Regions from separate parts of the Streptomyces sp. TN58 genome, predicted to be linked through region 3. Evidence: riboswitches for the same ligand, from Rfam matches in the RefSeq annotation. Region 3 holds a riboswitch; each other region holds the start of a gene.

What was found. A riboswitch is a leader RNA that binds a small molecule or an ion and turns the genes downstream of it on or off. The one in region 3 is predicted to bind cyclic di-AMP.
Region 1: it holds a riboswitch for cyclic di-AMP, as region 3 does, so the genes downstream of both, BSL84_RS28490 (M23 family metallopeptidase) here and BSL84_RS25140 (M23 family metallopeptidase) in region 3, are expected to answer to the same signal.
Region 2: it holds a riboswitch for cyclic di-AMP, as region 3 does, so the genes downstream of both, BSL84_RS13345 (transglycosylase family protein) here and BSL84_RS25140 (M23 family metallopeptidase) in region 3, are expected to answer to the same signal.

Annotation. Positions count from the first base shown of each region.
Region 1 is NZ_CP018870.1:6,321,533-6,325,793, reverse strand. It holds gene BSL84_RS28500 (MBL fold metallo-hydrolase) at 1-599, opposite strand, end outside; gene BSL84_RS28495 (SGNH/GDSL hydrolase family protein) at 721-1,506, opposite strand; gene BSL84_RS28490 (M23 family metallopeptidase) at 1,668-2,645, opposite strand; cyclic di-AMP (ydaO/yuaA leader) riboswitch at 2,650-2,856, opposite strand; gene BSL84_RS28485 (tyrosine-protein phosphatase) at 3,139-3,930, shown strand; gene BSL84_RS28480 (aspartate aminotransferase family protein) at 3,975-4,261, opposite strand, start outside.
Region 2 is NZ_CP018870.1:2,938,363-2,942,623, forward strand. It holds gene eno (phosphopyruvate hydratase) at 1-1,278, opposite strand, end outside; gene BSL84_RS13345 (transglycosylase family protein) at 1,551-2,255, opposite strand; cyclic di-AMP (ydaO/yuaA leader) riboswitch at 2,259-2,429, opposite strand; gene BSL84_RS13350 (transglycosylase family protein) at 2,710-3,663, opposite strand; gene BSL84_RS13355 (cytochrome P450 family protein) at 3,839-4,261, opposite strand, start outside.
Region 3 is NZ_CP018870.1:5,513,435-5,517,695, reverse strand. It holds gene BSL84_RS25145 (GntR family transcriptional regulator) at 44-718, opposite strand; gene BSL84_RS25140 (M23 family metallopeptidase) at 917-1,717, opposite strand; cyclic di-AMP (ydaO/yuaA leader) riboswitch at 1,730-1,889, opposite strand; gene BSL84_RS25135 (M16 family metallopeptidase) at 2,104-3,471, opposite strand; gene BSL84_RS25130 (M16 family metallopeptidase) at 3,492-4,261, opposite strand, start outside.

The sequences.
Region 1 (4,261 bases), 810 kb from region 3:
AGCTCGCGCAGCCGGTCGGCCGGGACGCCCCAGCGCTCCAGGTGCGCGCCGACTCCGAGCGGTACGGCGAAGACCGTGGCCGTACCGGCCAGCGCCTTGATCGTCGGCAGGTCCAGGTGGTCGTAGTGGTCGTGCGAGATGACGACGACGTCGACCTCGCCCAGCGCGGCCAGCGGTACCGGTACGGGGTGCAGCCGCTTGGGGCCGGCGAAGGGGAAGGGTGAGCAGCGCTCGCCCCACACCGGGTCGAACAGCACCCGGTGCCCGTCGATCTCCGCGAGCACGCTGGAGTGCCCCATCCAGGTCAGGCGCAGTCCGCCGGCCGGCGGTTTGGCCAGGTCGGCGAGGGTCGTGGGGTGCACCGGGATCGGGGCTCCCGGGCTGCGCCGGATGCGCTGCTCGCGGTGGAAGTAGATCTTCGCGAACTCCGTCATCGACCCCGAGGGCCTGTTCCGGGCCCCGACCGGGTTCTGGAAGACGCCGTCGGCGAAGTTCGGCGAGCGGCGGATCCGCTCCAGCCGGGCGCCGGACGGGTCCGCGCCGAAGGCTTCGGGCCGCAGGGCGCGCAGGCGCGGACGGAGGGGGCGGGAGCCGGTCAAAGCGCCTCCAGGGAGCGGTGGGGTCGGTGCGGTCGTCTGGCCACGACCATCCCAACGCTCACCGGCCCCTGAGGATTCCGCCCGCCGCTCCCGTCCGCCCCCGTCCCCCGCGTCCGGGCCGCTACAGCGGCAGCAGGTCCGGCCGCTTCGCCTCGACGTGATCACCGGAGGACTCGCCGCGCAGCCGGCGGCCGATCCACGGCACCAGGTACTCGCGGGCCCACTGGATGTTGTCGCGGGTCACGTCCACCGAGCCGCGCGGGCGCAGCTGCGGCCACGGCTGGTCGGGGTCGGCGGGCACCTCCAGGCCGAGCACCTGCGCGGCGCGCAGTGCGACGCGGGTGTGCCCCTCGGGCGAGAGGTGCAGCCGGTCCGCGTCCCAGGCGCGCCGGTCCTGTACGGATTTCAGCGACCAGAGGTCGAGGACCGGGCAGTCGTACCGGTCGGCGATGGCACGCACGTGGGCGCTGTACGTCGCGACCTTGCCGCGGAGGTGCTTGAGGACGGGCACGCCCCGGGTGTCGAACCCGGTGGTGATCATGACGTGGCCGACGGCTCCGGTGAGGTCGGCCACGGCCGCCTCGAACCGCTCTGCCACGTCGTCCGGGTCACTGCCGGGCCGGATGATGTCGTTGCCGCCCGCGCAGAAGGTGACCAGGTCGGGGGCGAGGGCCTTGGCCCTCGGCACCTGGTCGGCCACGATCTGGTCGAGGAGCTTGCCCCGCACCGCGAGGTTCGCGTACCGGAAGTCGTGCTCGTCGCGCTGATCGGCCAGGAGCACGGCGAGCCGGTCCGCCCAGCCGAGAAAAGAATCCCCAGGCCCCGGGTCCCCCACGCCCTCTGTGAAGCTGTCCCCGATCGCCGCGTACGAGCCGATGGTCTTGAGTTTCGTCGTCGTCGCTGCCACGAGAACCCATCCTTCACTCCCGCAAGCAACCTACGCCAACGTAATGAGGGGTTGACGGGCCGTGATCTGTACCACGCCGGGCATAAGGAATAAGTACGCGTGGGGCCGGGGCCCCCCTCGGGTCCCGGCCCCACGCGCGTCGTGCTCCGCCGGCGGTGCCGTCAGAGGCTGGCGCCCTTCGAGCGGAGGTAGGCGATGGGATCCAGGTCCGAGCCGTAGGACGGGCTGGTGCGGATCTCGAAGTGCAGGTGCGGGCCGGTCGAGTTGCCGGTGGAGCCGGAGAGGCCGATGCTCTGCCCGGCGGTGACGCTCTGGCCGGAGGAGACGGAGAGCTGGGAGAGGTGGGCGTACTGCGAGTACTTGCCGTCCGCGTGCCGGATGACGACCTCGTTGCCGTACGAGCCGCTCCAGCCGGCGGAGACGACGGTGCCGGCACCGACGGCCTTGACGCTGGTGCCCATGGCGGCGATGAAGTCGACGCCGGTGTGGTAGCCCGACGACCACATGGCACCCGCGACCTTGTACTGGGTGGAGACGCCACCGCCGACCGGGGCCACGAATCCGGCGGCGGCTGGCTGCGCGGCGGGCGCGGGGGCCTGGGCGGGGGCCTCGGGGGCGGACTCCTGCCGCGTCTGGGGGGCGGCGGCGCGCTTGGCCGGCTTCGGCGCCTTCGGGGCCGCCTTCGGCGCGGCCTCGGGGGCGGTGCGCGGCGCGGGGACGGCCTGGACCGGGGCGGCGGCCTGGCCGCGGGCTCCGAGGGTCAGCTTCAGGCCGGGGTGGACCAGGTCCGGGTCGGCGCCGACCGCCTCGCGGTTGTCGGCGTACAACCGCTGCCAGCCGCCGGAGAGGTTGCGCTCGGCGGCGATCCGGGAGAGGCAGTCGCCGGGGACGACTGTGTAGACGCTCGGCGCGGCCTGCACGGCGGCCGCGGGAGCGGCGGGTGCGGCCTGGAGGGCGGCGGGCGCCTGCGGAGCCACCGCGGGGGCGACGGCGGGTGCCGCCGCCGGGGCGACGGCCGCGTTGGCGCCTGCGGCGACCGTCAGCGGCAGGGCGAGGGCCGCGCCGCCGGTGCCTGCGACCGCGAATCCGCGGGAAAGCGAAAGGGACTTGGGACGGCGGTGCTTACCCTTTGCAGGCATGGCGCATTCCTCTCCGGCGCCTGCGAGGTGAGCTGTCGGGTTCGGACTGGAGATGTCCGGCCGCACGTGTACGGGACATGTGCGGCTTCACCCCGAGCCGTACCGGAAAAGGATCTCCGGAACAGCGGCTTACCTGGTTCCCCCGCTCCTGCCGCGCGAAATGGTTCGGGTGCGGTTTCCGGGCGGCGGCAGGATTCGGCGATCCACCCGGATCGATCGCGAAGGTAATCCCTTGCGGGCATGCCGAACAAGCCGCGAATTCCCTGACGGATTCACAGGTATGAGGGACCGCCGGAATTCCGGTCACCCTCTGTCCATTCCGCCGAGCCAACAGCCGCCCCCGCCGGGCCATTCGGCCTCGGCGATCAGGCACTCACGGTCACCGTATGATCTGGCTCACCCCGGACGCGCCCGATCTCGCCTCCGGTTATTGCAAGTTGGCGCCAAGTAGCTCAATTCGGACAGAGGCCCCACACCAGGCGGAGGAGTTCCCTTGACCCAGCAGACACAGGAGCCGGAGCTGACCGGAGTGCGCAATTTCCGCGATGTAGGCGGATTGCCCACTTCTGATGGACGAACGGTCGGGACGGGACGACTCTTCCGAAGCGGACATCTCGCGCATGCCACCGAAACCGATGCAGAATTCCTCGCTTCGCTCGGCCTGCACACCGTCTTCGACTTCCGCAACGGCGCCGACCACGCGCTGGAGGGCCCGGACGTCGACCTGCCCGGCGTACGGAACGTCAACATCCCGCTCTCGGACCCGGCGGACGGCCGGGAGTTCTGGCGGCTGGTCCGCGACGGCGACCTCGAACAGCTCCGCTCCGTCCTGGGCGACGGCAGGGCGGCGGCCCGGATGTCGGACTCCTACCGCCGGATCGTCCGCGACCGCACCGCCGAGCACAGCCGCCTTCTGCACGCCATCGCCGAGGACAGCGTTCCCGCCCTCCTGCACTGCGCGGCCGGCAAGGACAGGGCGGGGCTCTCCGTCGCCGTCACCCTGCTCGCGGTCGGCGTCGAACGCGAGGCGATCGTGGCGGACTACCTGGAGTCCAACGCCCCACACCGCCGCTACCGGATCCGCCGCGGCTCCGCCTCGGCCGAGGCCCGCTCGCCCGAGGTGATGGAGCTGCTCGCGCCGCTCTTCGACGCCCGCGCCGAGTACCTGATCGCCGCCTTCGACACCATCGACGAGGTCTGGGGCGGGGTGGAGCGGTACCTGGCGCAGGGCCTGGGGCTGGCGCCCGGGACCCTCGACCGGCTCCGGGACCGGCTGCTGGTCTGATCCGCCCGGCGGTGCACACCGCCGGACACCCGCGAGGCAGGCCGTCAGCGCGCCGCGACGGCCTGCTTCACCAGCGTCCTGCCGAATTCCCACATCAGGCCGGAACCGCCGTGCGCCTCGTCCATGACCTCGCGGAAGGCGCCGACGAACCGGTCGACGTCCCGCTCGTCCAGCACCAGCGGCGGAATCAGTTTGATCACCTCCAGGTGGTCCCCCGAGACCTGGGTGAGGATCCGGTGCCTCTGGAGCAGCGGCACCACGACCATCTGCGCGAAGAGCCCCTTGCGGGCCGCCTGGAGCATCGTCCAGCGGCTGCGCAGCCCCAGCGAGG
Region 2 (4,261 bases), 2.6 Mb from region 3:
GAAGCGCGGGAAGGCGCTGCGGCCCGCGTACACCGCGGCGTCGTCGAGGATCTCCTCGATGCGCAGCAGCTGGTTGTACTTGGCGACGCGGTCCGAGCGGGCCGGGGCGCCGGTCTTGATCTGGCCGCAGTTCACGGCGACGGCGAGGTCGGCGATGGTGACGTCCTCGGTCTCGCCGGAGCGGTGGGACATCATGCACTTGAAGCCGTTGCGCTGGGCCATCTCGACGGCGTCGAGGGTCTCGGTCAGCGAACCGATCTGGTTCACCTTCACGAGCAGGGCGTTCGCGGAGCCCTCCTCGATGCCGCGGGCCAGGCGCTCGGGGTTGGTGACGAAGAGGTCGTCGCCGACGATCTGGACCTTGGCGCCGAGGCGGTCGGTGATGGTCTTCCAGCCGGCCCAGTCGTCCTCGAACAGCGGGTCCTCGATGGAGACGAGCGGGTACGCCTCGACGAGCTCGGCGTAGTAGTCGGTCATCTCGGCGGCCGAGCGGGACTGGCCCTCGAACTCGTACTTGCCGTCCTTGTAGAACTCGGACGCGGCGACGTCGAGCGCGAGCGCGATGTCCTTGCCCGGGGTGTAGCCGGCCTGCTTGATCGCCTCGATGATGAGGTCGAGCGCGGCGCGGTTGGACTCCAGGTTCGGGGCGAAGCCGCCCTCGTCACCGAGGCCGGTGGACAGGCCCTTGGTGTGCAGGACCTTCTTGAGGGTGTGGTAGACCTCGGCACCCCAGCGCAGCGCCTCGGAGAAGGACTCCGCGCCGATCGGGGCGATCATGAACTCCTGGATGTCGACGTTGGAGTCGGCGTGCGACCCACCGTTGAGGATGTTCATCATCGGAACGGGCAGCAGGTGCGCGTTCGGACCGCCGAGGTAGCGGAAGAGGGGGAGGTCCGAGGCCTCGGACGCGGCGTGGGCGACGGCGAGCGAGACGCCGAGGATGGCGTTGGCGCCGAGCGAGCCCTTGTTGTCGGTGGCGTCCAGGTCGAACATGGCCTGGTCGATCAGGCGCTGCTCGGTGGCGTCGTAGCCGACGAGCTCCGGGCCGATCTGCTCGATGACGGCGAGGACGGCCTTCTCGACACCCTTGCCCATGTAACGGTTGGGGTCACCGTCACGGAGCTCGATGGCCTCGAAGGCACCGGTGGAGGCGCCGGACGGAACGGCAGCACGGCCGGTGCTGCCGTCGTCGAGGCCCACCTCGACCTCGACCGTGGGGTTGCCTCGGGAGTCCAGGATTTCCCGGGCTACGACGACGTCGATGGACGGCACGAGCATCTCCTTCTGGGATGTGACGCTGGGTGTGCGGTGGCGTCAGGCCGTGGGATGGCCTGGCCGACTAGAGCCTAACCGGATCCGGGCACTCGCCCTGCCGACCGCCCGGGTCCTGGGACGAAAAAGGGCCCGAATACCCCTCTTCCCGGACATAGAGCCCTGGATGACGGGGGTTCCGCTGCCGCACACACCGCCGCCCGGCGCGTGGGGGGAGGGGCGCCGGGCGGTGGGAATTATGCGCGTTGTGTACGCTTTCGCGGCTCTCGCCGCGGTGGTCAGCTGAGCTTCAGCTTCTGCCCCGGGTAGATGAGGTCGGCGTCCGAGACGATGTCCTTGTTCAGCTCGAACAGCTGCTGCCAGCCGCCCTTGACGCCGTTGGCCTCGGCGATGGTGCCCAGGGTGTCGCCGGGCTTGACCTCGTACGAGCCGTTGCCGGTCTTCGGCGCGGCCGGGGCCGGGGTGCGCTCGGAGCGGGTGACCGGGGCCTCGGCGCGCTTGGTCTCCTTCTTCGGCGCGGCCTTGGTCTCGGTCTTCCTGGTCTCGGTCTTCTTCGTCTCGGCCTTCGGCTTGGTCGAGGCCGGGGTCTCGGAGGAGCCGCCGGTGTACGAGGAGTTCGACAGGCCCTTGCCGCAGTGCGGCCAGGCGCCCTTGCCCTGCTTCTTCAGGACCTTCTCGGCCACGGCTATCTGCTGCGCCTTCGAGGCCTGGTTGGCCTGCGCGGCGTACGACTTGCCACCGAAGGCCGCCCACGTGGAGGACGAGAACTGCAGCCCGCCGTAGTAGCCGTTGCCGGTGTTGATGGACCAGTTGCCACCGGACTCGCACTGCGCGACCTTGTCCCACTCGGACGCGGTGGCGGCGCTGGCGGCGCCCGCGGTCATCAGCGGGGCGGCGACGGCCACGCCGGCGACACCGGCGAGCGTGACGATGCGGACGGCCTTGGAGCCGCGACGGTGCTTGCCCTTGCCGGAAAGCAGCATGAGGTTTCTCCTCACCGACGCCTACGAGGTGAGCTGTCGGGTTCGGGCCTGTGAGTGCCCGGCGATGCGACTGGCGCACCGCTTAACCCCAAGCCGGTTGCGTGACCGTCTCTCAACGGCCGCTCGCGGCACCTACCTTGGTTCCCCCGCTCCTGCCTTCGGCGCTTGACGCGACGACTGTTCCCCCCGTCCGCCGGCAGGACTCGGCGATGCGGTCGAAGGAGCTCGCGGTGGCGAGCGATTCAGAAGGTAGACACAGCTCTCCCCGATGTTCAACGAGGAACATCGGGGAGAAAGGGCCCCTACTTGCGCTCTGCGAAGTGGTGTTTGCGCAGGTGAGACCGGGGTTTGCGGAAGCCCCCGGGCGGGACACGCCAGTTGACCCGAAGAGACACATGTCTCACTTGCAGAAAACCGACAATCAATGTCTTTCCGGGCGAACCAACTGTCCTTATTACGTGGTTAGATCCAGGTTCTGACCGGGCTTGATCAGGTTGGCGTCCTCGCCGATGACCTGCTCGTTGGCCGCGTAGAGGCCGCTCCAGCCGCCCTTCACACCCTTGGCGACCGCGATGGTCGCCAGGCTGTCGCCCGCCTGCACGGTGTAGACGGGGTCCGACGCGGCGTCAGCGGGGGCGCCCTCCTCGGGGGACGGCGCGCCACGGTGCTTGCCGCTGCCCTCGGCCGGGGTGGCACCCGGGGTCGCGGGGGTCTCCGGCGTCGCGGGGGCCGTCGGCTCGGTCGGGGACGGGCTCGGCGTCGCCGGCGGGGTGGTGGGCGCCGTCGGGTCCGCCGGGTCCGTCGGGAGGACCGGGGTCGTCGGGTCGGCGGGGCTCACCGGCGGGGTCGTCGGGTCGGTCGGGGCGACCGGGGTGCCCGGGTCGGCCGGAGGCGTCGTGGGGACGTCGGGCGCGGGCATGACGGGCAGTCCGAGGGACGGCGCGTCGGGGATCAGGAAGGGGGTGCCCGAGGGGCTGGGGGTCTCCGCGGTCGAGAGCCCGAAGTCCGTCGCCGGCTTGCCGCCCGTGGTGGAGGGCACGGCGTCGTCGGGGCGGGACGGCGCGGGGCCGACCGCGGTGGGGCTGCCGGGCAGACCGGGGTCCACGACCGCGGCCGGACCCTGCTGGTCCAGGCCGGCGGAGGCGGCGCACAGCGGCCAGGCCTGCGGCCCCTGGGAGGCCAGCACGCGCTCGGCCACCGCTATCTGCTGCGAGCGGCTGGCGAGGTCGGCCCGCTCGGCGAAGTCCAGACCGCCGGCGTTCTGCCACTGCTCCTGGGTGAACTGGAGGCCGCCGTACGCACCACTGCCGAAGTTGGCGCTCCACGAGCCGCCGCTCTCGCACTCGGCCACCTTGTCCCAGGTGGCGGTGTCGGCAGCGGTGGCGCTGGTGGCGGCGAGCAGCGGCATGGCCAGCGCTGAGCCAGTGACTCCGGCTGTGACTACCAGCGCGGGGACCTGGCGGGGTCGTCTGTGACGGCCGTTCCCGGAGAGCATGAGGGATCACCTTTCGCATAACAGCCTGGTAACGGCAGAACCTAGCGGCCTTCGAACGATTGTCACAAGTTCAAGCGGAATCTGACTTTTAATCAGATCCCGCGCAAGTGTTTTGAACTGTGAAGCGAACGGGAAGGGTGCGCAGCCCTCGCATGATCAAACCCCCACGCCAGCGCAGGTCTTGGGATGGAACGGCAAGTTCCAGATCGGGAAGGCGGGTCAGCAGGGTCGCCAGGGCGGTCTGCCCTTCGAGCCGGGCCAGCGGCGCGCCCAGGCAGTAGTGGATGCCGTGCCCGTACCCGAGGTGCTGGTTGTCGGTCCTGGAGAGGTCGAGGGCGTCCGGGTCGGCAAACCGCTCGGGGTCCCGGTCGGCGGCGGCGAGGACGACCAGGACCGGATCGCCGGTCTCGACGCGCTCGCCGCCGAGGGTCAGCGGTTCGGTGGCGAAACGCCACGTCGCGAGCTCAACGGGGCCGTCGTAGCGCAGGAGTTCCTCGACGCCGGTGGCCAG
Region 3 (4,261 bases):
GGCCGCGAATTCCCGTCATTCCACCCTTTGTATACGGCTCCTGTTAATGCCGGCCGCCCGACATGTTTACGGCAGGTTGCGAAGTGCTCACCGGACGCCGCCTCGGCCGGTGAGCGGCGGCCGCGCGATCGGCGTGGACCGCGGCCAGGGTCCGCGCCCGGTCGGCGTCGCCGCGCGCCACCGCGTCGACGATCGCGCCGCGTTCCGCCCAGGACTCCGCGGGCCGGGCGGGCGCCTCCACCACGAACATCCATGCCAGCTTGCGCCGTGTCTGGGTGAGCAGCGCGATCAGTCCGGGGCTGCCGGAGGCCTGCGCGAGCGTCTCGTGGAACCAGCCCCCGAGCGCCCGCAGATCCTCGCCCTGGCCCCGCCTGGCCCGCTCCTGCCCCAGCCTGACCAGCCCCCGCAGCACTTTGAGGTGGGCGTCGGTGCGGCGCCGGGCCGCCCTGGACGCCGCCAGCGGCTCCAGGAGCACCCGCAGCTCCAGCAGGTCCGCCGCCTCCTGCGCGGTCGGTTCGGCCACACAGGCCCCGGCGTGGCGGCGCGTGGTCACGAAGCCCTCGGACTCCAGGGTCCGCAGCGCCTCGCGCACCGGCACCCGCGAGACCCCGTACCGCCGGGCCAGCACCTCCTCGGTGAGCCGGCCGCCCGGTTCGAACACCCCGGAGACGATGTCGTCGCGAATTGCAGTGCATACCGCGTGCGCAGGAATACGCAAGACCGAACCTCCGCCTATTTCCGACCGCCATCCCCGTGCGCAGCCGCGCACACCTGACCCTATTGCAGCACAGCAAGATTTCGAGAACGGACGGAATTCCGAAACATTGCGCCGGAACGCGAAAAACACGAAGACCCCGGCTCGGGAGGCGGGGTCTTCGTGAAGGTGCGCGCGGTACCCGGTGGGCCGCTCAGCGGGTCAGAGGCTGACGCCGTGCGAGCGCAGGTACGCGATCGGGTCGATGTCCGAGCCGTACTGCGAGCCGGTGCGGGCCTCGAAGTGCAGGTGCGGGCCGCTGGAGTTGCCGGTGGAGCCCGACAGGCCGATCTGCTGGCCCGGGGTGACCTGCTGGCCGACGGAGACGCTCAGCGAGGACAGGTGGCCGTACTGCGTGAACGTGCCGTCGTTGTGCTTGATGACGACGTTGTTGCCGTACGCGCCACCCCAGCCGGCCTCGACGACGGTGCCGAAGCCCACCGCGTGGACCGAGGTGCCGGAGGCGGCGTGGAAGTCGATGCCGGTGTGGCTGCCGGAGGACCACATGCCGCCGCCCGCCTTGTACTGCGTGCTGACGTAGGAGCCGTCCAGCGGGGAGACGAAGGTGTTGAGGCGCTTGCGCTCCTCCTCGCGGGCGGCGCGCTCGGCGGCCTCGCGCTCGGCCTTCGCCTTCGCCTCGGCGAGGCGCTTGGCCTCGGCGGCCTTCTGCTTGGCGTCGGCCTCGGCCTGGGCCTTGGCGGCGGCGTGCTCGGCGGCGCGCTGCTGGGCCTCCGCCTGGTCCTGGATGTCGCCCGCGAGGTCCTCGGCGACGACGACGGCACCCAGCCCGTTCTCCGGGGCGGAGCTGCTGTGGTTGTCGGCGGCGAAGGCCGGGGCGGCGAGCGAGCCGACCACACCCGTGGTGGCGATCGCGGCGATACCGGCGTAGCCGGCGGTCTTCTTGCTCAGGCGGCTGGAACCACGGTGCTTGCCGGTACCAGCGGGACGACTGCCAAACGCCATGAAGGGTTTGATCCTTTCCTTCCTTCTCGCCTACCGGGTTAGCTGACGGGTTCGGAGCAGGAAGGTCTCCTACGGGCCTCCTCTTGCGAGGGGGTCCGATTCACCCCAGGGACTGATGTGGGTCCCCGGCTCCCCAGGCTCGCGCCTGACGGGGACTCGGCGATCGCTGTCCGGTGCCGCGGGTGCGGCGGGCACAACTGACGGACAGCACGGATGACGCTAGGCGGATCATCAGTCAATCGCCAAACAGACGCGCCTTTTTGTTGCGTACGCCACACCGCATACAAGCAACCTCACCATCAAACGGACAAAAGAGGCTCCGGCGGAAAACCGCCGGAGCCTCTTGGACAGAGCGTCAGTTGCCCGTCATCCGGGCACCCGCGACGTCAGTTGGGGACCACCGTGACCTCACCGATCCCGAGGGCCCGCACGGGCTCCTCGATCACCGAGGCGTCGCCCACCAGGATCGTGACGAGCCGGTCCGCCGGGAACGCCTTCACGACGGCCGTGGTGGCCTCCACCGTGCCGGTCTCGGCCAACTGCGCGTACAGCTGCGCCTGGTAGTCGTCCGGCAGCTCCTGCTCGACCTGGTCGGCCAGCGTGCCGGCCACCGAGGCCGCCGTCTCGAACTTCAGCGGGGCCACGCCCACCAGGTTCTGCACGGCCACATCGCGCTCGGCGTCGGTCAGGCCGCCCTCCGCGAGGGTGCGCAGCACCTTCCAGAGGTCCTCCAGCGCCGGCCCGGTGTTGGGGGTGTCCACCGAGCCGCTGATGGCGAGCATGGAGGCGCCCTTGCCGTCGGCCGTGGAGCGCAGCACCTGGCCGAAGGCGCGCACGCCGTAGGTGTACCCCTTCTCCTCGCGCAGCACCTTGTCCAGGCGGGAGGTCAGGGTGCCGCCCAGGCAGTAGGTGCCCAGCACCTGGGCCGCCCAGACCCGGTCGTGCCGGTCCGTCCCGATGCGCCCGATCAGCAGCTGCGTCTGGACCGCCCCCGGCCGGTCGACGATGACCACGCGGCCGGTGTCGTCGGCGGTCACGGGGGGCACGGGGCGCGCCTCGGCGGTGTCGCCGGTCCAGGCGCCGAGGGTGTCCGCGAGCACGGCGTCCAGGTCGATGCCGGTCAGGTCGCCGACGACCACCGCGGTGGCGGTGGCGGGGCGTACGTGGGCCTCGTAGAAGGCGCGTACGGCGGCGGCGTCGATCCGGGCGACCGTCTCCTCGGTGCCCTGGCGCGGCCGGGACATCCGCAGGGACGCCGGGAAGAGCTCCTTGGAGAGCTGCTTGGCGGCGCGGCGCTGGGGGTTGGCCAGCTCGTGCGGGATCTCGTCGAGCCGGTTGCGGACCAGCCGGTCGACCTCGGCGTCGGCGAAGGCGGGGGCGCGCAGCGCCTCGGCGAGCAGGCTCAGCGCCTTGGCCAGCCGGGAGGCGGGCACCTCCAGGGAGACCCGCAGGCCCGGGTGGTCGGCGTGCGCGTCGAGGGTGGCTCCGCAGCGCTCCAGCTCGGCCGCGAACTCCTCGGCGGAGTGCTTGTCGGTGCCCTCCGACAGGGCGCGCGCCATGATGGTCGCCACGCCGTCCAGGCCCTCGGGCTCGGCGTCGAGGGGCGCGGCGAGGTTCACCTCGACCGCGACGACCTGCTGGCCCGGCCGGTGGCAGCGCAGCAGGGTCAGCCCGTTGGGCAGCGTCGAGCGCTCGGGCGCCGGGAAGGCCCACGGCTGCGGCTCGCCGGCCTGCGGGCGCGGGTGGAAGGTCATCGTGACGGCTGCGGTGTCGCTCACTGCTCCGCCCCCTCGTTCTCGTCGCTGCCGGCGTTCTCTTCGCCCTCTCCGCCCTCCGCGCCCTCGGCCGCGTCCGCCGCCAGGGGCTCGTAGACGAGCACCACGCGGTTGTCGGGACGCAGTCGGGCCGCGGCGACGGCCTGCACCTCCTCGGCGGTGACGTCGAGGACCCGCTGTACGGCGGTGAGCGCCAGCTGCGGGTCGCCGAACAGCACCGCGTACCGGCACAGTTCGTCGGCGCGGCCGGCCACCGTGCTCAGCCGGTCCAGCCACTCGCGCTCCAGCTGCGCCTGGGCGCGCTCCATCTCCTCCGCGGTCGGGCCCTCGGCGGCGAACCGGGCCAGCTCCTCGTCGACGGCCGCCTCGATGGCGGGGATCTCGACCCCGCTGGAGGTCTTGACGTCCAGCCAGCCCAGCGACGGCGCCCCGGCCAGGCGCAGCACGCCGAAGCCCGCCGCGACGGCCGTCTGGTCCCGGCGTACCAGGCGGTTGTGCAGCAGCGAGGACTCGCCGCCGCCGAGGATGGTGAGCGCCACGTCCGCGGCGTCGCACTCGCGGGTGCCGTCGTGCGGCAGGCGGTAGGCGGCCATCAGCGCCCGCGCCGGGACGTCCTCGACGATCTCCTCGCGCAGCTGCTCCCCGATGATGTCGGGCAGCGAGCCGTCGCGGGGCGGCTGCTTGCCGTCGTGGGAGGGGATGGTGCCGAAGTACTTCTCGATCCAGGCGAGCGTCTGCTCGGGGTCGATGTCGCCGACGACCGACAGCA